DNA from 3 places in the Actinoplanes sp. NPDC004185 genome. Region 1 is predicted to be linked to each of the others. Evidence: riboswitches for the same ligand, from Rfam matches in the RefSeq annotation. Region 1 holds a riboswitch; each other region holds the start of a gene.
The links. A riboswitch is a leader RNA that binds a small molecule or an ion and turns the genes downstream of it on or off. The one in region 1 is predicted to bind cyclic di-AMP.
Positions count from the first base shown of each region.

Region 2: another riboswitch for cyclic di-AMP. It lies ahead of ACWEOZ_RS19255 (C40 family peptidase); the one in region 1 lies ahead of ACWEOZ_RS03375 (coiled-coil domain-containing protein).
Region 3: another riboswitch for cyclic di-AMP. It lies ahead of ACWEOZ_RS16635 (C40 family peptidase); the one in region 1 lies ahead of ACWEOZ_RS03375 (coiled-coil domain-containing protein).

Region 1 is NZ_JBSGFR010000002.1:262,131-269,338, forward strand. It holds gene ACWEOZ_RS03365 (beta-phosphoglucomutase family hydrolase) at 1-431, shown strand, start outside; gene ACWEOZ_RS03370 (glycoside hydrolase family 65 protein) at 475-2,841, shown strand; gene ACWEOZ_RS03375 (coiled-coil domain-containing protein) at 2,905-3,921, opposite strand; cyclic di-AMP (ydaO/yuaA leader) riboswitch at 3,927-4,062, opposite strand; cyclic di-AMP (ydaO/yuaA leader) riboswitch at 4,340-4,489, shown strand; gene ACWEOZ_RS03380 (coiled-coil domain-containing protein) at 4,487-5,569, shown strand; gene ACWEOZ_RS03385 (ABC transporter ATP-binding protein) at 5,588-6,364, opposite strand; gene ACWEOZ_RS03390 (ABC transporter permease) at 6,369-7,208, opposite strand, start outside.
Region 2 is NZ_JBSGFR010000017.1:93,372-100,579, reverse strand. It holds gene ACWEOZ_RS19260 (Mur ligase family protein) at 1-978, opposite strand, end outside; cyclic di-AMP (ydaO/yuaA leader) riboswitch at 1,481-1,601, shown strand; gene ACWEOZ_RS19255 (C40 family peptidase) at 1,782-2,438, shown strand; gene mraZ (division/cell wall cluster transcriptional repressor MraZ) at 2,898-3,329, shown strand; gene rsmH (16S rRNA (cytosine(1402)-N(4))-methyltransferase RsmH) at 3,581-4,639, shown strand; gene ACWEOZ_RS19240 (FtsB family cell division protein) at 4,648-5,259, shown strand; gene ACWEOZ_RS19235 (penicillin-binding transpeptidase domain-containing protein) at 5,263-7,208, shown strand, end outside.
Region 3 is NZ_JBSGFR010000014.1:74,063-81,270, forward strand. It holds gene ACWEOZ_RS16610 (SDR family NAD(P)-dependent oxidoreductase) at 1-299, opposite strand, end outside; gene ACWEOZ_RS16615 (epoxide hydrolase family protein) at 344-1,423, opposite strand; gene ACWEOZ_RS16620 (MarR family winged helix-turn-helix transcriptional regulator) at 1,486-1,899, shown strand; gene ACWEOZ_RS16625 (aminoglycoside phosphotransferase family protein) at 1,877-2,776, opposite strand; gene ACWEOZ_RS16630 (hypothetical protein) at 2,816-3,094, opposite strand; gene ACWEOZ_RS16635 (C40 family peptidase) at 3,251-4,243, opposite strand; cyclic di-AMP (ydaO/yuaA leader) riboswitch at 4,258-4,395, opposite strand; gene ACWEOZ_RS16640 (M56 family metallopeptidase) at 4,532-5,455, opposite strand; gene ACWEOZ_RS16645 (BlaI/MecI/CopY family transcriptional regulator) at 5,460-5,819, opposite strand; gene ACWEOZ_RS16650 (cytochrome ubiquinol oxidase subunit I) at 5,895-7,208, shown strand, end outside.

The sequences.
Region 1 (7,208 bases):
AGAACGAGCTCGTCCTGCAGAAGATCCAGGAGGGCGCCGTGCAGGTCTACGCCGGCTCGGTGGACTACCTGAACGCCGCCAAGGCCGCCGGGCTGCGCCGGGCTGTCGTGTCGGCCAGCGCCAACTGCGCCGACGTGCTGCGCGCAGCCGGCATCGCGGAGCTCCTGGAGGTGCGCGTGGACGGTGTCACCGCTCGTGAGCAACACTTGCCCGGCAAGCCTGCCCCGGACACCTTCCTGTACGGCGCGAAACTGCTCGGCGTGGCGCCGGAGCAGTGCGCGGTGTTCGAGGACGCTCTGGCCGGCGTGGCCGCCGGCCAGGCCGGCGGTTTCGGCATCGTGATCGGCGTGGACCGGGTCGGCCAGGCCGACGCGCTGCGCGAGCACGGCGCCGACATCGTCGTGCAGGATCTCGCCGAGCTCCTCAAGTAGTTCCCCTTACAGACTTCCTTTCTCAGTTGCGAGAGGCACCACCGTGATCCGTGAACGGGCCTACCCCGTCGATCCCTGGCACATCAGGGAGACCCGGCTGGACCTGGATGTGCTGGCTCAGTCCGAGTCGGTCTTCGCCCTGGCCAACGGCCACATCGGCATCCGGGGAAACCTGGACGAGGGCGAGCCGCACGGCCTGCCCGGCACCTACCTCAACTCGTTCTACGAGCTGCGGCCGCTGCCGTACGCCGAGGCGGGTTACGGGTTCCCCGAGTCGGGCCAGACGATGGTCAACGTCACCAACGCCAAGCTCATGCGGCTGCTCGTCGACGACGAACCGTTCGACGTGCGCTACGGCGAGCTGCGCTCCCACGAGCGCACGCTGGACCTGCGCGCGGGCACCCTCGAGCGGATCGTGGAGTGGGTCTCACCCTCCGGTCAGGCGATCCGGGTGCGCACCGTACGCATGGTGTCGTTCACCCACCGCGCCATCGTCGCCTTCCTGTACGAGGTCGAGCCGCTGGACGCCTCCGCCCGGCTGATCCTGCAGTCCGAGCTGGTGGCCAACGAGCAGCTCCCGGCGACCAGCAAGGACCCGCGGGTGGCGGCGGTGCTGGATCACCCGCTGCAGGCCGAGGAGATGCTGGAGCAGCGCACCGGTGGCCTGCTCGTGCACCGCACCAAGGCCAGTGACCTGCGGATGGCCGCGGCGATGGAGCACCTGGTGGAGACGCCGGGCAAGCACGCGGTGACCACCGAGGGCCACCCGGACTGGCTGCGCACCACGGTCGCCTGCAAGCTCGAGCCGGGACAGAAGCTGCGGGTCGTCAAGATCGCCGCGTACGGCTGGTCGAGCAACCGCTCGCTGCCCGCCGTGCGTGACCAGGTGGGTGCGGCTCTGGCCAGCGCCCGGCTGGACGGCTGGGAGGGCCTGGTCGAGGCGCAGCGGGAATACCTGGACGCGTTCTGGGACCACTCCGACGTCAAGGTCGAGGGTGACCCGGAGGTGCAGCAGGCCGTCCGCTTCGGCCTCTTCCACACCCTGCAGGCCGGCGCCCGGGCCGAGCAGCGCCCGGTCGGCTCCAAGGGTCTCACCGGCCCCGGTTACGACGGTCACACGTTCTGGGACGCCGAGACCTTCGTGCTGCCGGCCCTGACGTACACGCAGCCGTCCGCGGCGGCCGACGTGCTGCGCTGGCGGCACTCCACACTGGATCTTGCCCGGGAGCGTGCGCAGACCCTCGGCCTGCAGGGCGCGGCCTTCCCGTGGCGCACGATCCGCGGGCAGGAGTGCTCGGCGTACTGGCCGGCCGGCACCGCCGGGTTCCACATCGGAGCGGACATCGCCGACGCCGTGCGGCGCTACGTCTCGGCGACGGGCGACTTCGAATTCGAACGCGACTACGGCCTGGAGCTGCTCGTCGAGACCGCCCGGCTGTGGCGCTCGCTCGGGCATCACGACCGGCACGGCCGCTTCCACATCGACGGCGTCACCGGTCCGGACGAGTACACGGCCGTGGTCGACGACAACGTCTACACCAACCTGATGGCGCAGCAGAACATGTTCGCCGCGGCGGACGCGGCCAAGCGGCACCCGGAGCTCGCCCGCAAGCTGGGCGTGGACGACGAGGAGTCGGCGTCGTGGCGGGACGCGGCGGCTTCCGTGCACATCCCGTACGACCGGGAGCTCGGCGTGCACCAGCAGTCGGAGGGCTTCACCCGGCTGGCGGAGTGGGACTTCGACAACACCCCGCCCGAGGCGTACCCGCTGCTGCTGAACTACCCGTACTTCGACCTGTACCGCAAGCAGGTGGTCAAGCAGGCCGACCTGGTCATGGCGATGTACCTGCGAGGTGATGCCTTCACCCCGGAGGAGAAGGCGCGCAACTTCGCGTACTACGACGCCCGTACCGTGCGGGACTCGTCGCTGTCGGCCTGCATCCAGGCCGTCATGGCCGCCGAGGTGGGCTTCCTGGAGCTGGCCCACGACTACCTGGGCGAGGCCGCCCTGATGGACCTGCACGACCTGCACCAGAACGCCCGGGACGGCGTGCACGTGGCATCCCTGGCCGGTTCCTGGATCGCCCTGGTGGCGGGCCTGGGCGGCATGCGTGACTTCAACGGGCAGCTCTCCTTCGCGCCCCGGCTGCCGAGCCGGATCAACGCGCTGGAGTTCTCGCTGCTCTGGCGTGGCCTGCGGCTGCGGGTGGAGGTCACCGCCGACGAGGTGACCTACTCGCTGCGCAACGGCGGTGGGTCGGCGCGTCTGGACCTGCTGCACCACGGCAAGGAGGTCACCATCACCCAGGTGAAGCCGGTCGTGCTGCCGATCCCGCCGGCGCCGCCGACGGGACCCGCGCCCAGCCAGCCGGCCGGTCGGGCCCCGGTGCGCCGGGCCACCGGCGTCTGATCCTGCCACGAAGAAGCCCCCGTCCTCCGCGAGGAGGACGGGGGCTTCTCTGCGCTCACCGCGCTAAAGCATCGAGACGTGTACGTGGTCCGTGTGGTCACTGGGGCCGTGGTACGTCTTCCAGCCCGTGGCCGGGAACCAGATCTGTTTGTTCCAGATGACGTAGAGGATGCCGAGCCGGTCGGCGTTGCGCACCAGGAAGGCCATCAGGTTGTTGCCGTACTCCCGGGTGTCCTGGTTGTGCCAGGGTGAGAAGCCGCTCTTCTGCAGGGACCAGTCGCAGGCACGGCCCTTGGGATGCTCGAACGGACCGCCGTTGCGGTGACAACCGACGAACCGGTTGAACTTCGCCTTCTTCACTTCCTTGTACATGTGGAAGGTCCGCGCGGTGATGCAGCCGCCCGTGGTCGGGTCGTCGACGTTGCAGGACTCCGGGCCGAACTCGCCGTCGGAGTTGCGCGGTGCGGGCGCGGCGATCTTGGACTTGACGTCCACGAAGCCACCGGTGACCGACGTGCCGCCGACCTGGGCCAGCGCCTTCTCGGCCGACTCCTTCTGCTTCTCCATCAGCGCGAGGTTCTGCTTCTGCGCCTTGACCTCCTGGTCCAGGCGCGTCTTGTTGGCGGTCACCTCGTCGATGGCCTGGTCCAGCTCGCGCAGTTTGCCGTCGTTGAGGGCGTTGATCTCCTCCAGGGAGACCGCTTTCTTGAGGAAGCCGTCCGGGCTGCTGGTGTTGAGCAGGAAGCCCATGGTCGAGATGCCGCCGGTGCGGTACTGCTGAGCGGCGACCGCGCCCACCTCGGGCAGCAGCAGGTCGCGCTTCGCCTCGGCGTTCTTGACCTTCAGGGCCAGACCGAGCTGGGTCTTGGTCGACTTGGCAACGGCCGACTTCGCCGCCAGATAACGCCGGCCGGTGGAGTCCAGCACGTCGTTCAGCATCGGGTTGTCGTCGCCGTCGTCGGCGGTGGAGTTGGTGCCGTCCGGACCGGCGTTCGCCGGGGATGCGGGCACGAGCATCATCGTGACCGCGGCGAGCGGTGCCAGGGCGAGGATCAGCCACCGGCGGGGTCTTGCCGTCATTCAGAATCCTTCCGCGTGACCACCGGCCGGGTTAGCTGACGGGTTCGGGACGGAAGCGATCCCTACCACTGACTCGTGGATTCACCCCGGTAGTTCTGTGGTTCCCCGGCTCATCTTGCGACGATTAGATGGTGGGCTGCCGGCGCCTTGGGGGCAGCGCCTTCTGGCAGTGACCGGCGGCCAGCTTACCTGACAACGCCCGAACTGGCAGTGCTGCCGCGAACGGCAAAAGGGTTACCGGGCAACGACTTTCCGTCACCGATCAATGAAATGACGCAGGTCATAGCCCGTAACGACGCATTAATGTGAGTCGTTGCATTCTTTCCGCCGTCCCTCACCTTGTGTGCACGATCGATTGCGCTCGGTGTGACGACTGTCGATTCCTAGCATTGCTGGGTAGTGTTCGTCACGGTCTCAGCGCAGACCGCCGCCTAATCGCCGCACGGCGAGCCGGGGAACCACTCGAGTAATGGGGTGAATCCGATCCGCGCACCCCCGCGCGATCGGTAGGGATCGCTTCCGTCCCGAACCCGTCAGCTAACTCGGTCGGCGGCCGACGGAAGGAATGTCCGTGAGGTTCAACCCTGTCCGCCGGCGATTAGCGACCGTCCTCGCGGTCCTCGTCGCCACCTCGGGGCTGGCGCTCGCCGCCCCGACCTCCGCCTCCGCCGCACCCCGACCCTTCGCCGCGCCGGGCGACTCGGGCGACGACGGCGAGGGCGGTTCGAAGTCCCTCATCAAGCAGCTCGAGGCGGCGTCCAAGGGCTTCGTCGAGGCCAAGGAGGCGCTGGACCGCTCCAAGAAGCGCCAGCAGGAGCTGTCCGCCAAGCTCAAGGAGCTCGACACCCAGCTCGGCCCCAAGCAGGCGGCGCTGGACGAGATCGTCCAGCGGGCGTACCGCACCGGGCGGCTCGGGCCGATGACGGCGATGATCACCGCCGACTCCACCGGCAGCATGCTGGACCGCGCCCAGACCCTGGAGACCATCGCCGTCAAGCAGGACCGCGCGGTGCGTGACCTGAAGGACAGCCGGGACCAGCAGGCGCAGGCCAAGACGGCGATCGACACCGCCGTCCGCGATCAGCAGCGCCAGCTCACCGTCATGGCCAAGCGCAAGAACCAGGCCGAGTCCGCGCTGAAGGCCGCCAATGCCGCCAACGGGACGAGCGACTCCTCGTCGTCCGGTGGCGGTTCCTCCAGCGGTGGTGGCAGCAGCTCACTGGCCGCGGCCGCACCGCGCAACTCCGACGGCTCACTGCCGGACGAGTCGTGCAGCGTCAACGACCCGACCACGACCGGCTGCATCACGCCGCGCACCCTGCACGCGATGCAGGAGGCGAAGAAGGACGGTTTCAACCACTTCATCGCCTGCTTCCGCCACCAGAACAGCGGTGAACACCCGAAGGGCCGGGCCTGCGACTGGGCGGCCGACAAGGGCGGCTTCGGCGGCGACGCGACCGGGGCCAGCAAGGACTACGGCAACCGGCTGGCGAACTACTTCATCCACAACGCAAGCCGGCTCGGGATCCTCTACGTCATCTGGTACCGGCGGATCTGGCTGCCCAGCAGCGGCTGGAAGTCGTACTCCGGTGCCGGCGGCGACCCGTCGAGCGATCACACCAACCACGTGCACATGTCGATGCGCTGACTCCAGGGGGTGCGGGGCCTACCGCTTGACGTAGGCCTCGTACTCCTTCAGCACGTCGTCGGTCGGGCCGTCGGCGCGGATCAGGCCCGACTCCAGCCAGATGGCCCGCTCGCAGGTGTCGCGGATCGACTGCTCGCTGTGGCTCACCAGGAAGACGGTGCCGGCCTGCGCGCGCAGATCGCGGACCCGCTGCTCGCTGCGCCGGCGGAACTTCGCGTCACCGGTGGCCAGCGCCTCGTCGATGAGCAGCACGTCGTGCTGCTTGGCGGCCGCGATGGCGAACCGCAACCGGGCCCCCATGCCGGACGAGTACGTCCGCATCGGCAGCGAGCTGAAGTCACCGCGCTCGTTGATGCCGGAGAAGTCGATGATGTCCTGGGTCTTGCTCTTGACCTCGGCCGGGGACATGCCCATGGCCAGGCAGCCCAGGACCACGTTGCGCTCACCCGGCAGGTCGTTCATCAGGGCGGCGCTGACGCCGAGCAGGGACGGCTGGCCGGCCGCGTAGATCGCCCCGCGCTCGACCGGGAGCAGCCCGGCGATCGCCCGCAGCAGCGTGGACTTGCCCGATCCGTTGGTGCCGATCAGGCCGACGGCCTCACCCTTGTACGCGACGAAGCTCACACCCTTGATGGCGTGCACCTCGCGCATGGTCGCCGGCTTGGTGCGGGTGACGAGCCGCTTGAAGCTGGCGAGCGGGCTGCCGCTGCCCGGGCTCGCCGACTGCTGGATCCGGTAGACCACGTGGGCGTTGTCGACGATGACCGTCGGATCGCGCCGGTCGCTGCCGGTCATGTTGTCAGCCACGGCCGTAGCCCTTCTCTCCGCGCCAGAAGTAGACGTAACCCCCGGTGCCCACCACGAGCGTCCAGCCGATCGCCTCGAGCCACATCAACATGGGACTCGCCGCGAGCGGCACGTCCTCCATCAGCGCGTGCCGCATGAGGTCGATGAACACCAGCATCGGGTTGGCCTCGACCAGGTGCAGCTTCCAGCCGCTGAGGTGGTCGGTGAAGCGGGTGACCGGGTAGAGCACCGCCGACATGTAGAACCACATCCGCATGACGAACGGGATGAGATTCCGGACGTCCGGGAACTTGCTGCCGAGCCGGGCGCCGGCCAGCGCCAGTCCGGCGTTGAACACGGCCTGGATCAGGAAGATCGGCAGGATGAGCAACCATTCCAGGGTGATCGGCTCGCCGAAGGCGACCACGATGACCATCAGCACGGCCAGCGAGGCGATGGTGTTGCGGACCTCGACCATGGTGATGGCCAGGGGCAGGCTCGCTCTCGGGAAGTGCAGCGCCCGGATCAGCCCGAGGTTGCCGCTGATCGCCTGGATGCCCGCCGACACGGTCGACTGGGTGAAGCCGAAGATGAACACGCCGGTGCACAGGTACGCGACGAAGTTGTCGACGCCGCTCTTCGTGTTCAGGATGACACCGAAGATCAGGTAGTAGACAGACGCGTTGATCAGCGGCGTCAGCACCTGCCAGAAGACACCGAGCCGGGTCTTGCCGAGCGCCGAGGAGACCTTGGCGTTGGCGTACGACGCGATGAAGTGCCGGTACGCCCAGAGCTGACGCGTGTACTCGGGCAGGGAAGGCAGCTTCCCGGCCGCGCTGAGCCCGTGTCTGCG
Region 2 (7,208 bases), on a different contig from region 1:
GGGGTCGCGGGCGTTGATCGACAGCAGGGTGGGGGCCACCTCGGCCATGTCGAACGCCTCGAGCCAGCTGGCCGGGTTCTTGGCCAGCAGCAGCCGGATGTTGCGGCCGTCGCGTTCGACCTGGGCGTAGCGGCCCGCCACCGAGGCGACGCCGGCCAGCCGGGGGACGGCCTCTATCGGGCGGACGCCGAACTCGGCGGCCACGGCCAGCGCGGTGGCGGCGTTGCCCAGGTTGACGTGCCCGGGCAGCTGGAGCTTGACCAGGTGCCAGTCGCCGCGGGGGTCGATGACGCCGTCGTCCTCGACGGTCCACTGGGCCTGCGGGCGGCGCAGCGGGCACCCGGTGCAGCGCCAGTCGCCGTTGGCGCGTTCGATCGGCGAGCCGCACTCCGGGCAGACGAACGAGTCGTCGTGCCAGCGCTGGCCGGCGCTGAACCAGACGACGTGCGCGGTGTTGACCGCCGCCCAGACCACCATCGGGTCGTCGGCGTTGGCGACCACGTGCACGTCGGGGTGGGCGGCCAGGGCGGTCCGCCACATCTGGGCCATCATGGCGACTTCCTTGGCCCGGTCGAGCTGGTCGCGCGAGAGGTTGAGCAGGGCCACCACCCGCGGGGTGGTCTCGTCGATGACCCGGGCCAGGTAGTGCTCGTCGACCTCGAGCACCGCGAACGGGGTGGCACCGGCCTTGGCCAGGGCCGAGGTGTGCCCGGTGGGCATGTTGGCACCGAAGGAGTTGGTGGCGACCGGGCCCAGTACGCCGAGGGCGGCCGCGGTGAACCGGGTCGTGGTCGTCTTGCCGTTGGTGCCCGAGACCAGCGCGATCGCGCGACCGGCGGCGAGGTTCTTCAGCAGGTCGGGATCGATCTTGAGACCGATCCACCCGCCGATCACCGAGCCGTCGCCGCGGCCGGCCGCCCGTGAGAGCGCCGCAGCGGTTCGCGACACGGAGGTCGCGACCTTGGCCCGTAGGGGCATCTTCCCGTCCGTCACGGCGACGAGGGTACCGGAAACGGACACTACGTCGAGTGGCCCCGGGGTCCGTCCGGGGGTGTCCGCCGCCGGGCCACCCCATCGGCCGAACGGATGATCTCCACTACGTCGCCTGTCGCCGAGTTTGCGCCGGTGGGGGCGTTTACGGTCACATTCTCCCGACCTCGGTCCGGCCCATGATCGACCTCGGTGGGGCTTTTTATGTGTTGTGTTTCACCCGTAACCTTCGACCGAAAGTGATCGCCTCATCACAAGGTGCACTGGCATTTGTCACGCGGAGGTCACAAACCGGACACCGTTTTCTATGCCAAGTACGGAGAGTAGCGAGCCGTAGCCCTGCAGTCCGGACGGAAATCGGGTAGCAAGGGTGAGCCGGTGAGCGCCCGCTCGCCGCTCGCACCGCACCGGACCACGCCGAGCCCTGCCCCGGTCCGAGCGGCGCGACCACAGGAACGCGAACGACAACACAGGCATACGGGGGCAGGGACGGGGGACCCAGATTCGGTCCACGGGGTACGCGCCACTCGCGGCGTACCACCGGGACCTTGGGGTGAAGCCACCAGCGGTGGCCGGGCAACCTTCCCGCCCGAACCCGACAGCTAACCTCGCAGGCGTGCCGGAGGGATCTCTCTACCGTGCACGAAAGCACCTCGCACCGGCGTCGTCGTACCACTGGCGCCGGTCCCGTCGCTCTGTCTCTGGGTCTCTGCCTCGGTGCCAGCCAGTTGGTCGCCACCGCACCGGCAACCGCCGCTCCCGCTCCCGTCACCGCGGCTGCGGCGGCGACAGTGAAGCCCAAGGCGAAGACCTCGTACAGCAGGAAGTCGATCGGCTGGGGCTCCACGGTCAAGGTGACCACCAAGCTGATCGACCCGAAGACCGGCAAGGCCGTCACCGGTGGCCGGGTCCGGCTCCAGATCAGGTCCAAGGCCGGCAAGGCGTGGAAGACCTATCAGACGAAGTCGGTCAACTCCAAGGGCGCGGTGTCGTTCTGGAGCAAGCCCTCGACGTCGGCGTACTACCGCACCCTGTTCGCCGGCACCAAGGGCTACAAGTCGGTCGCCACGCCGTCGACCCGGATCACCGTCAAGGCCAGTGGGGCCAAGATTCTGGCCGAGGCCAAGAAGCACAAGGGCAAGCGGTACAAGTTCGGCGCGTCGGGCCCCAGCCGATTCGACTGCTCCGGCTACACGATGTACGTCTACCGCAAGGCCGCCGGCAAGAAGCTGCCGCACAAGGCCAACTCGCAGCAGAAGTCCGGCAAGTCGGTCAGTAAGGGCAACAAGAAGGCCGGCGACCTCCTGGTCTTCCGCTCCGGCTCGTACGGCACCCACGTCGCCATCTACGCGGGCGGCGGCTACATGTGGGCTGCGCCGCACACCGGTGACAAGGTCAAGAAGCAGAAGATCTACGGCAAGAACTACGTCGTGCGCCGCCTCGTCTGAGTTCGGCTCAGCGGTACGGTCACGACAGCACCTGGTAAAAGCAGTACGACAGTTCAGTGGGGCGCGACCCGGTACGGGTCGCGCCCCACTGTCATGTCCGCTCCCTTTTCTCCTCCACTTTCCTCCCCGATGGGGTGCCGAAGGGCAGCCGGGCCTTCCCGAACGCCCGAATTCGGGGGACTTTCATGCCCGGGTGGGCGGCATGTCGGAAAGTGGACCATGGCGCGGCCCGCCCGGCCCTCCACTTCCACTCCACCGGCTCTGACGTGCGGATACATCCGCGAATCGGCTTCGCGGAAGCCGTCATTCTGGTTGCGAGTGGAGGGAAGTGGAGTAGAGTGGAGCGCAGTGGCAGGGCCTGAGGAGGAGCTGAATCCGAGGGGATTTGCCGGCCCAGACGACAGGTGATCCGCACAGAGCTGGCTCTGCGGCGGCGCCCGGGGCAGGGGGGTTGGGCCGATGTTCCTCGGCACGCACACCCCGCGCCTGGACGACAAGGGCCGACTGATCCTTCCGGCGAAGTTCCGCGACGAGTTGGCGGGAGGTGTCGTGATCACCAAGGGGCAGGAGCGTTGCCTGTACGTCTTCCCGATGCCGGAGTTCCAGCGGATCGCCGACCAGCTGCGCGAACAGCCGGTCACCCACAAGGCCGCCCGGGCCTACAGCCGGGTGTTCTTCGCCAGTGCGCACGACGAGATCCCCGACAAGCAGGGCCGGGTCACCATCCCGGCACATCTTCGGGAGTATGCGGCGCTGAACCGCGAGCTCGTGGTGATCGGCGCGAGCACGCGGGTGGAGATCTGGGACAAGCAGTCCTGGGAGCAGTACCTCTCGGCGAGCGAGGACGACTTCGCCGACATCGAGGAGGGGGTGCTGCCCGGCGGATTGTGAGGCGTGGCACCTGTGGGCCAGTGAAACGGCCCGGACGTCACTGCCGCCGTACTGCGAGATCTCCAGCCGCTCCCGCTCCTGGCGCCTCTTCCCCGGTGCCAGGCGTGTGTCCGGTCGGGCGCGCCCGATGGCAACGGGCACGAGCGGATGGGGATCTGGCGGTACGGACGGACGACCGGGTGGTGCCGGCACCGGGAATCGGTGCGGGTCGGACCGGGTGAGCGCGGAAAGAGCAGGCAATGGGGGTCAGGATGGGCGAGCTTCGCGGCACACACGTGCCGGTCTTGCTCGAGCGCTGCCTCGAGTTGCTCGCCCCCGCGCTCGCGCTGCCGGGTGCGGTGCACGTGGACTTCACCCTGGGCCTGGGCGGGCACGCCGAGGCCGTGCTGGAACGGCACCCGGACGTGGTCCTGATCGGACTCGACCGGGACACCGAGGCACTCGCGCACTCCCGGCAGCGGCTGGCACGGTTCGCGGACCGGACCCACTTCGTGCACGCGGTCTACGACGAGCTGCCGGCGGTGCTGGCCGACCTCGGTCACCAGCACTTCCACAGTGGCCTGTTCGACCTCGGTGTCTCGTCGCTGCAGCTGGACGAGCCGGACCGTGGGTTCGCCTACGCCCGGGACGCGCCGCTGGACATGCGGATGGACCAGTCGCGGGGGATCACCGCGGAGGAGGTCGTCAACGGCTACGAGCCGGGCGAGCTCGTCCGCATCCTGCGGGTGTACGGCGAGGAGAAGTTCGCCACCCGGGTCGTCTCGGCGATCGTCAAGGAGCGGGCGAAGGGCCGGATCGTCTCGTCGTCCCGCCTCGCGGACCTGGTCCGGGACGCCATTCCGGCCGCCGCGCGGCGAACGGGTGGAAATCCCGCGAAAAGAACGTTTCAGGCGCTACGTATTGAGGTAAATGCGGAACTCGCCGCGGTCGAGGCGGCGGTTCCCGCGGCATTGGACAGCTTGGCCCCGAAGGGGCGCCTTGTGGTGATGTCGTATCAATCGTTGGAGGACCGGATCGTCAAGCGCGCCTTCGCCGCGAGGGCGCGCAGCACCGGGCCGATCGACCTGCCGGTCGAACTGCCCGGAACGGGCCCTTCGGTGCGGCTCCTGACCCGCGGGTCGGAGCTGCCCAGCGCGGCGGAGGTGGCGGAGAACCCGCGGGCGGCTTCGGTGAAGCTGCGCGCGGTGGAACGGATCGACCAGCACGACCAGACGGCCGGGACCGCCCGCGAACGGTCCCGACTGTCTACAACGCACGGGGGACAAGGGCGGTTACGCCCGGGGGAACGCCAGGAGGGGGAGGGGCATTGAGCGAGCGCATGACCACTGCGCCGCGGTCGGGGGGCCGGACCACGGAGCAGGGTGGCAAGGGCCGGCGCACGCCGGCGGGCAAGACGACCGGTACGACCACGGGCGGAGGCGTCCGGGGGGCACGCCGCAACCCGACGGCCGGTACCAACCGGGACAGCGCTGTCCAGAGTGGCGCCGTTCAGGGTGCCACCGCCCTCAAGCTCAACGCCGAGCAGCAGCGTGACCCGATCACGACCCCGCGCCTGCGGGTGGCGCCGCCCGCGCCGATCAACGCTCCGCGGGCGCCGTTCATCGCGCTCGTGGTGGCGGTCGTCGTGGCCGGGGTGCTCGGGATCCTGCTGATCAACACCAAGACGGCGGAGAACTCGTTCCGGATCGACACGCTGCAGAAGCAGCAGGCCAAGCTGGACACCCAGCAGCAGGAGCTGGAGAACGAGATCGCCGCCAACAACAGCCCGGGCAGCCTGGACGCCGCCGCCCGCCGGCTGGGCCTGGTCAAGGCCGACAACCCGGCGTACATCCGGCTGCCCGACGGCAAGGTCTTCGGGGTGCCGAAGCCGGGCAGCGGCGAGGTGGCCGTGACCGCGCAGGAATCCGCCACCTCGGCGACCGGGCGGTAACGCATGCCGCCCCGCGCCGACGGGACACCGCGCCGGGGCCAGGAGCCCCGGCGCGGCGCTTCTGCTGACCTGCCGCCGGCCGACGGCTCCGGGCGTGAGGACGACCGGGCCCGCGGTTTCGGCGGCATCGGCGACGCGCGGGCCTACACTCCGCGCGGCCGGACCGTGCGCGAGGGAGATCAGCGCACCCGGTCGCCGCGCACCGGTCGTAACACCGATCCGTTCCGTCCCGCGCTGCAGGTCCTGGACGGCGGCCGGCCGGCCCGTGACCGGCGCCGCGAGGCCGAGGACGACCAGGAGCCGCCGTCGCACCCGGCCCGGGAGAAGCCGGGCCGCGAGTCGCGGGCCCGCGCCAAGCAGGACCGCGACACCCAGGACGGCGAGCCGGAAGGCCGCCGGACGCGCGACCGCCGGACCCGCGACCGCGAGCTGCCGGACCAGCGGGCGGAGAAGCTCACGCGCGAGCCGCGAGGGCGCGCCACTGAGGACCGTGCCACCGACGGCCGTGCGGCCCAGAGCCGAGGCACCCAGAGCCGTGCGGCCCAGGGTCGTGCGGCCGAGAGCCGGGCCGCGCAAAGTCGGGCTGCCCAGAGCCGGGCTGCTCAGAGCCGGGCCGCCCAGGACCCTTACGACGAGGACGAGTGGGACGAGGCACCACGCCGGGGCGGCCGGGCCACTGCCGGTGCCACCCGGTCGCGCTCGACCGCCAACCCGCGGCGGGGCGCTGCTGGTGCCCGTACCGAAGCAAGTGCCCGGACCGGCCGGGAGCGCAAGGTCGCCGTCCCGCCCGGACCCCGGCGTGGACCGGCCGGCCGTCCGGCCCGGTCCTCGGCGCCGGCCCGGCCCGGCGCCCGGCGCCCCGCACCGCTGATCCCCGCCGAGCCGCCCCGGCTGGCCAACGGCACCCGCCGGCTGCGGCTGGGCACCGTGCTCGCGCTCACCCTGTTCGTGGCGATCGGGGTACGGCTGGTCGTGTTGCAGGTCGGCGGTTCCACCGCGGCCGCGGAGAGCCTCCTCGAGCAGCGCCAGAAGCGTCTCACCGAGGTGGTGCTGCCGGCGCCGCGCGGCAGCATCCTGGACAGCTCCGGCGCGGTGCTGGCGCACAGTGTCGAGGCGCGGTACATCTACGCCGACCCGGAGATGATCAAGGATCCGGTCGCCGCGGCCGGCAAGCTCTCCCCGAAGCTCGGCATCCCGCCGTCCAAGCTGATCTCGCTGATGGCGAAGAAGAAGCGGCCCGGCGGCGGCGCGTCCCGCTTCGAGTACCTGGCCCGCGGGGTCGACATCGCGGTGGCCGACGAGATCGCCGCGATGAAGATCCCCGGCATCAGCTCCGACCGTGACGAGCGCCGGGACATCCCGGGCGCCGACCTCGCGGCCAACCTGATCGGTTTCACCGGCGACGACCACACCGGGCTCGAGGGCCTCGAGGCCCGTTACGACGAGCTGCTGCGCGGCTCCGACGGCAAGCGGGTGTTCGAGATCGGCCGCGGCGACCTGGCCAAGGAGATCCCGGGCGGCTACCACCGCCAGGACGACGCCTCGCCCGGCTCGTCGATCCAGCTGACCATCAACCGCGACCTGCAGTTCGAGGTGCAGCGGGTGCTGAGCCAGCAGGGTGAGAAGAGCAACGCGACCGTGGCCGCCGCCGTGGTGCTGAACGCCAGGACCGGCGAGGTCCTGGCCCAGGCGAGCTACCCGGCCTACAACGCGGCCAAGCCCGGCGACTTCAAGCCCCGCGACCGGGAGGACGTGGCGACCAGCGTCATCGCCGACCCGGGCTCGACCCACAAGGCGTTCACCATCGGCGCGGCCCTGGAGGAGGGCGTCATCACCCGGGACTCGCTCATCACGGTGGGCCCGGGCCTCAAGCGGGGCGGCTACGACTTCGTGGACACCCACCGCCAGCCGGCCGGCACCCGGCTCACCATCCCGGGCGTGCTGGCGTA
Region 3 (7,208 bases), on a different contig from region 1:
CACTCGGCGTCGGTGATCTCCAACGCCGGCCGGGCGCCGAAGATGCCGAGGTTGTTGATGAGGATGTCGGCCTCCGGCACCGCCTCCAGCAGCGCGGCGACACCGTCGTCAGTGGTCAGATCGGCCGGGGCGGCGACGAAGTCACCGTCGCTCGGGAGCACGGCGAGCACCTTGTCCCGGTCCCGGCCGTTGATCGCCACCCGGGCGCCGGCGGCGGCCAGGCCGGTGGCGATCGCAAGGCCGATGCCCTGGGTCGAGCCGGTGACGAGAGCAGTCCTGCCGCTGAGATCGAGTCGCATGCCCCCACTCTTCCCCGTGCCGGCGCCGCGACGCGCGACCCGCACTACGGTGAGGGCGAGATCACCGGGCCACGGAAGAAGGCGCGGATGTCGGCGGCCAGCTCGACCGGCACCTCCAGCGCCGCGAAGTGCCCGCCGCGCGGCAGCTCCGTCCAGTGCCGGATGTCGAAGAGGCGCTCGGCCAGCGGGCGCACGCTCAGCACGATGTCGTGCGGCAGGACAGCCACACCCATCGGCACCTGGCAGGGCGGGCCGGAGCCGCTCTCCTTGGCCAGCCGGGCCGACGAGCCCGCCGTCCGGGTGAACCAGTAGATCGACACGTCGGTGAGCAGGACGTCGTCGCTGATGGTGGAGGCCGGGTCGACCCACTCGGTGAACTTCTCGGCGATCCAGGCGAGCTGGCCGACGGGCGAGTCGGTCAGCGCGTACGAGATGGTCTGCGGCCGGGTCGCCTGCAGCACCTGATAGCCGGGCCGGTTCGCGGCGAACGCCGCGGTCCGCTCGGCCCGGTCACGATCCGCACCGGTCAGGCCGGTCGCCGGGCCGGGCGTGGGCAGATAGTTGACGTGTACGCCGACGACCCGGTCCGGAACGGCGGCGCCGAGCGCGCGGGCGACGCCGGAGCCCCAGTCGCCCCCGTGCGCGCCGAACCGCGGATAGCCGAGCCGGGTCATCAGCTCGGCCAGGGCCCGGGCGATGCGGTGCAGGTCCCAGCCGCGTTCCCCGGTCGGCCCGGAGAAGCCGAAGCCGGGCAGCGAGGGCACGACCAGGTGGAAGTGCTCGGACAGCAGGCCGGTCAGGGCCCGGAACTCCAGCACCGAGCCCGGCCAGCCGTGCAGGAGCAGCAGCGGCAACGCGTCCGGGTCGGCCGAGCGGACGTGCAGGAAGTGGACGCGCTGGCCGTCGATCTCGGTGCGGAACTGCGGGGACTCGTTCAGCTCGGCCTCGTGCCGCCGCCAGTCGTATCCGTGGCGCCAGTGGTCGGCGAGTTCGCGTACGCGGGCCAGCGGGATGCCGTAGTCCCAGCCGGCATCCGGCAGCTCCTCGGGCCAGCGGGTGCGGTCGAGGCGGTCGGCCAGGTCGTCGAGGTCGGCCTGCGGGACGTCGATCCGGTACGGCACGATATCGTTCATACGAATAACGTTAGTCCGCCTAACGTTAGTCGAGCAAATGTTAGAGTCGGCACATGGAGCACCTTCCCAGCTGGCTGCTGACCCAGACCGCCGCCCACGCCGGGCGCCTGGTCACCGAGCGATTCGCCGAGGTCGGCGCCCGCGGCTACCACTACCGGCTGCTGGAGACCCTGCTCGACGGGCCGGCCAGCCAGGCCGAGCTGGGCCGGCGCACCCGCATCCACCTCAGCGACATGGTCGCTGTGCTCAACGAGCTGACCGCGGACGGCTACGTCGAGCGCAGCCCGGACCCGGCCGACAAGCGCCGCAACGTCGTGACGATCACCGACCGCGGCCAGGCACGCGCCCGCGAGCTGGCGGCACGGGCCGAGGCCATCCAGGACGAACTGCTCGCACCACTGACCGCCGCCGAGCGCGCCGAGCTGGTGCGGCTGCTGAGCCTGCTCAGAGGCGCGGCGCCAGCTTGAGCGCCACCCGCAGCGCCTGACCGGGCCGGCCGGAGCCGCCCTGGGCGTCCCAGACCTCGGAGAGCACCGCCTGCACGAACCCCCAGGCGACCACCCGGTCGACGGGCATGCCGAGGCCGTCGGCGAACTGCTCCACCCGGGCCGGCAGCAGCTCCAGCACCGGCTCGTCACCGCCGAACGGGTTGTAGAGCACCGCCCCGACCTCGTAGCCGGGATCACCGAGGACGCCGTGCGGGTCGATCGCCAGCCACGGCTCCCGGGCCGCGGCCAGCACGTTCTCGTGGTGCAGATCCCCGTGCAGGACCACCCGCCGCGAGGCCGAGGCGCACAAGTCGGCCAGGAGCGCCCGGGCCTGCTCGACCAGGCGCCGCGGCAACGGGTCGTCGCCGGGAAACCGGGCCAGATGCGCGTCGAACGCCGCGACGCGGGAGGACAGCTCCTCCAGCACCAGCCCCTCCGGCGCCGGCCGGTGCAGACGCCGCATCATGTCGACGAGCACGGCCGTGGCCTGCTCGTCGTGCTCGCGGACCAGGGCCCGCAGCGTCCCGCCGGGCTCGGCCCGCTCCAGCAGCAGCGCGCCCCGGTTGTCATCGCGGGCCAGCACCTCGACCGCGGCCCGGCCGCCGAAGAAGCCGAGCGTGTCGGCCTCCAGCGCGACGTGGCCGGCGGCGGCCAGGCCGAGCTTGAGCACGGCCGGCGACCCGTCGGCCCGCCGCGCCGGCGCGACATAGTTGAAACTCAACGGGTACGGCGCCCCGACTGCGAGCCCCCACTCCCGGGCGACGTCCTCGACGAGAACGGGCAGCCGCGCGAGCCAGCGCCGGCCGTCGTCGCCCCAGTTGCCGGTGACGTTGCGAACGAAAGCGCCGGGAAACATGCCCCCAGTCTCGCAGGATGATGATCGACCACATCGGCCTCAGTGCGGCAGGAGCGGCACCCGAGCCAACACGAGATTCGTGGTCTCCGGCCCGAAGGCGTGAGTGATGCGCCCGAGCAGCAAAGATCGGCGGCGCTCTCCGTCCGCGTCGACATATGTCAACGCCAGCAGCGTCAGCATCTGATCATCGATGTCACCACGGGATCGGTCGAGGGTGACCAGGGCCTGCTTGGCGGGCCGAACACCCCACCACCACGTCGTTGCCACGCCGATGATGACGCCACCGAGACCGACCAGTATCACCGCAGCAGGAGACATCTTCCGACCGTAGCCAACTCTGGCCGCGGAAAGGAGAGCTCGATGTCGGTCAATGCAGCGCCGCCGAGGCTCCGGAGTCCCACCGGTCTGTCGGAACGGCACGTTCGACAGACCGGTGGAAAACCGAAAACCGGCCGAGAACTCCGAGTGCGGGCCTCAGCCGGTCGGGCGGCGGATGCCGGTGATGGCTCCGCTGCGATCGATCGACGCCATGCGGACGTGGTCGCCCGTGTGTGGCGCGTGCACCATCGTGTTGCCGCCGACATAGATGCCGACGTGGTGCACCGGGCTGCCGTAGAAGATCAGGTCGCCCGGTTGCAGCTGGCTGCGGCTCACCGCGCGGCCCGCATGGATCTGGTCACCGGTGAAGTGCTCGAGATGCACCCCGGCCACCGCCCAGGCCACCTTGGTCAGGCCGGAGCAGTCGTAGCCGCCCGGCCCCTCCGCACCGAAGATGTAGGGCTTGCCGATGAGGTCGCACGCCTTCTGCGCCGCCCGGCCGCCCTTGTCGTCGGTGTAGTCGACCGGGCACGGGCCGGTCTTGAACGCGCCGTCGGAGACGCCGGCCGCGCCGTACGCCCTGATCCGCAGCTTCTGCAGCTCGTCGACCTTCTTCTGGATGTCCTTCTTCTGCTGTGCCAGCGCCTTGTCGCGCGCCGCCACGGCTTTGGTCAGGGTGTCCAGGTCGCGCTTGTCGCCCGCGAGCTGGTCGCGCAGCTTCGCGGCGCCCGAGACCGACTCACGCTGGTGCCGGCTGATCTGGTCGAGGAACGTGAGCTTCTCGGTCAGACCGGTCGGCGAGCCACTGACGACCATGGCCTTCATGGCGCTGGGCGAGCCCTGCATGTAGGCCTGTCCCGCCATGTTGCCCACCTGCGACATGGCCAGGTCGACCTCCAGCTCCAGCGGTGCGAGCCGTTTGTCGATCTTCCGGAGCTGGGCCTGGTTCTTGAGCAGCTGGTTGTGCACGTTGTTGTACTGCTCGATGACCGGTTCCAGCTTGTTCCACTGCTCGTCGATCTGCTTTTCGATGCTCGACGGGGACGGTGTCGCATTCGCCACCCCGGGAGTGAGAAGAATCCCGACCGCGGCGACGGCGCAGGCGATGCTGCGCAGAATTGCGGCGCTGCGCGCCTCAATCCGTTTCACGTAGGTGCAGTGTCCTTTCTTCCCTCGGCCGCCGACCGGGTTAGCTGACGGGTGCGGGCGGGAAGCGCGCCCGGCCACCGTGCTGCTGGTGGCTTAACCCCAGAACTCCTGGGTCCCCGGTTCGTCTCGCGACGATTAGGCGGTGGCCCGTCAGTTCGCCCGGGTTGGGACGAGGGGGGACTGCCGAGCCGGGCATTACCGTACTCCCGATCAACGACGAATTGAACCCGGCGGTATCAGGACACACTGCGCCGACCATTGCTTGACGCAGCGTAAGAAAAGTAGCCGTCAAAGCGGCCAGGCGGAGAGCGCCCGGTCCAGCCACGGCAATACCAGAATCACTGTGGGTAACACCAGCAGACCGACCGCGCCGGTGGCCGCGGCCAGGCTCAGGCCCACGGTGACCGGGCGCGGATCACTGACATTCAGCCGGTCGAGCCGGCGCCGGCGCTCCGCCGCCGCGCTGCCGAGCTCCGCCGGGGCGTCCGGGCTGACCGCGTCGCTGAGCAGCGCCAACGCCGTGCGCAGCGGCGTCGCGCCGCAGCGCCGCCGGGCCGCGTCGTCGGCGACCATCTCGAGCAGCAGGTGTACGGCGTCGAGCGGCGCCCGGCTGCGCAGTGGCCGCGGCACCGCCCGGTAGAACGCGGTGAACGACTCCATGACCACGTCGTGCCGGTGCCGCAGGTGGGTCTGCTCGTGCGCGATCACCGCGGCGACCTGCTCGGCGTCGAGCACCCGCAGCGCACCGTCGCTGAGCACCACGCGCGGCGAACGGCCCGGCAGGCAGTATGCGAACGGCAGCGGCCCGTCCAGCACCCGCAGCCCGGCGGGCACCTCGGCCGGCAGCTCACCGTGGCGCTCGGCGCTGTCCAGCAGGTCGACCAGCAGCCGGTGCCGGGACCGGCGGGCCCGGGACCGGATGCTCACCCGGACGAGCGACACCAGCAGCCGCACGATGATCACCGTGGCGACGGCCAGCGCGAAGATCAGCGCGGCCGCACCCACCGGACGGTCGGAGCCCAGCTCACTGACCAGCTCCTGCGATCCGGCCAGGACCACGCCGAGCGCGCACAGGACCCCCGTGAGGGTGATGCTCTGCCAGAGCGCGACGGCTGCCGCGGGCGCCCGGTCGGGCCAGCGCGCGCCGGCCAGGATGCCCGGCACCACGAGCGACAGGGTCAGCCCGAGCGCACCGAGCAGCAACGCGGTCACAGCGTCAGGCCCGGTCCTTGCGTGCCGCCTCGATGGCCGCGGTCAGGGCCGACGGGTCGATCCGGCCGACGAAGTGGGCCAGGGCCGCGTCCCGCACGCCGTCGGGCGCCGCGCTGAGGGCGTCGAGCATCAGGGCGGCGGTCATCTCCTCGCGCGACTGCGCGGGGGCATAGCGGTACGCCCGGTCGGCGCGCTGCTGGGTGACGACACCCTTCTTGGCCAGCCGGTCCAGCACGGTCATCACGGTCGTGTACGCCAGCTCGCGGTCGCCGCTCAGCCGTTCGTGCACCTGGCGCACGGTCAGCGGCTCGCCGGCGTTCCACAACTGCGTCATGACCTCACGTTCGAGGTCTCCCAAAGCCATGTGACCCACTCTACTGCACAGTGTCGTACTACGAGGCGTAGTATCTACTACGGAACGTCGTAGAGGGGGCCATCCGTGGACGTGCTCGAGCTGACCCGGCTGCAGTTCGCGGTCGTGACGATCTACCACTATTTCTTCGTGCCGCTGTCGATCAGCCTGGCCGGCACCGCCGCGGGCCTGCAGCTCGCGTGGCTGCGCACCGGCCAGGACCGCTACCGGCAGCTCACCAAGCTCGTCGGCAAGCTGCTCATCGTCACCTTCGCGGTCGGCGTGGTCACCGGGCTGGTGCAGGAGTTCCAGTTCGGCCTGGGCTGGAGCAACTTCGCCCGCTTCTACGGCGACGTGTTCGGCCCGACGCTGGCGATCGAGGGCATGCTCGCCTTCTTCCTGGAGGCGACGTTCCTCGCGCTCTGGTACTTCGGCTGGGACCGGCTCCCGCGCAAGCTGCACGCCGCCACCATCGTCATCGTCGCGGCCGGCACCGTGATGTCCGCGTTCATCATCCTGGCCGCCAACTCGTTCATGCAGAACCCGGTCGCGTACTCGCTGGACCCGGTGACCGGGCGGGCCCACCTCGACGACTTCGGCGCGCTGCTGCTCAACAAGGTCAACCTGGCCGCGTTCCCGCACACGCTGGCCGGCGCGGTCATGGCCGGCGGGTCGCTGCTCCTGGCCATCGGCGTGTGGCGGCTGCGGGCCGGGGGCGAGGCGGCATTCCGTACGCTGTCCCGGCTCGGCGCCTGGCTGACGCTGACCGGGGGCGCCCTCACCGCCCTGACCGGCGACCACCTCGGCAAGGTCATCACCGAGGTGCAGCCGATGAAGATGGCCGCCGCCGAGGCCCTGTACGCGACCACCACCGGCGCACCCTTCTCGGTCTTCGCCATCGGCGGCCCGGACGGCGGCGAGCCGTTCTTCAGCCTGGAGATCCCTCGCCTGCTGTCCATCCTGGCCAAGGGCGGCCCCGGCGCGACCGTGCAGGGCATCGACGACCTCCAGGCCCAGTACGCCGCCCAGTTCGGCCCGGGCAGCTACATCCCGATGATCCCGGTGGCGTTCTGGACGTTCCGGCTGATGATCGGCATCGGCATGCTGGCGGCGGCCGTCGCGGCGTACTACCTGTGGAGCACCCGGCGCGACCGGCAGGCGCACCGGCTGCTGCTCCGCTTCCTGCCGCTGATCCCGATCCTGCCCGCCGCGGCCAACACGTTCGGCTGGATCTTCACCGAGACCGCCCGCCAGCCCTGGCTCGCGTTCGGCATCTCCCGGGTCGCCGACGGCATCTCCCCCGGCCTGACCCGCGGCGAGGTGCTCGTCTCCCTGATCGGCTTCGCCGTCGTCTACGGCATCCTCGCCGTCGTCTGGCTGCGACTGGTCCGCCACCTGTCC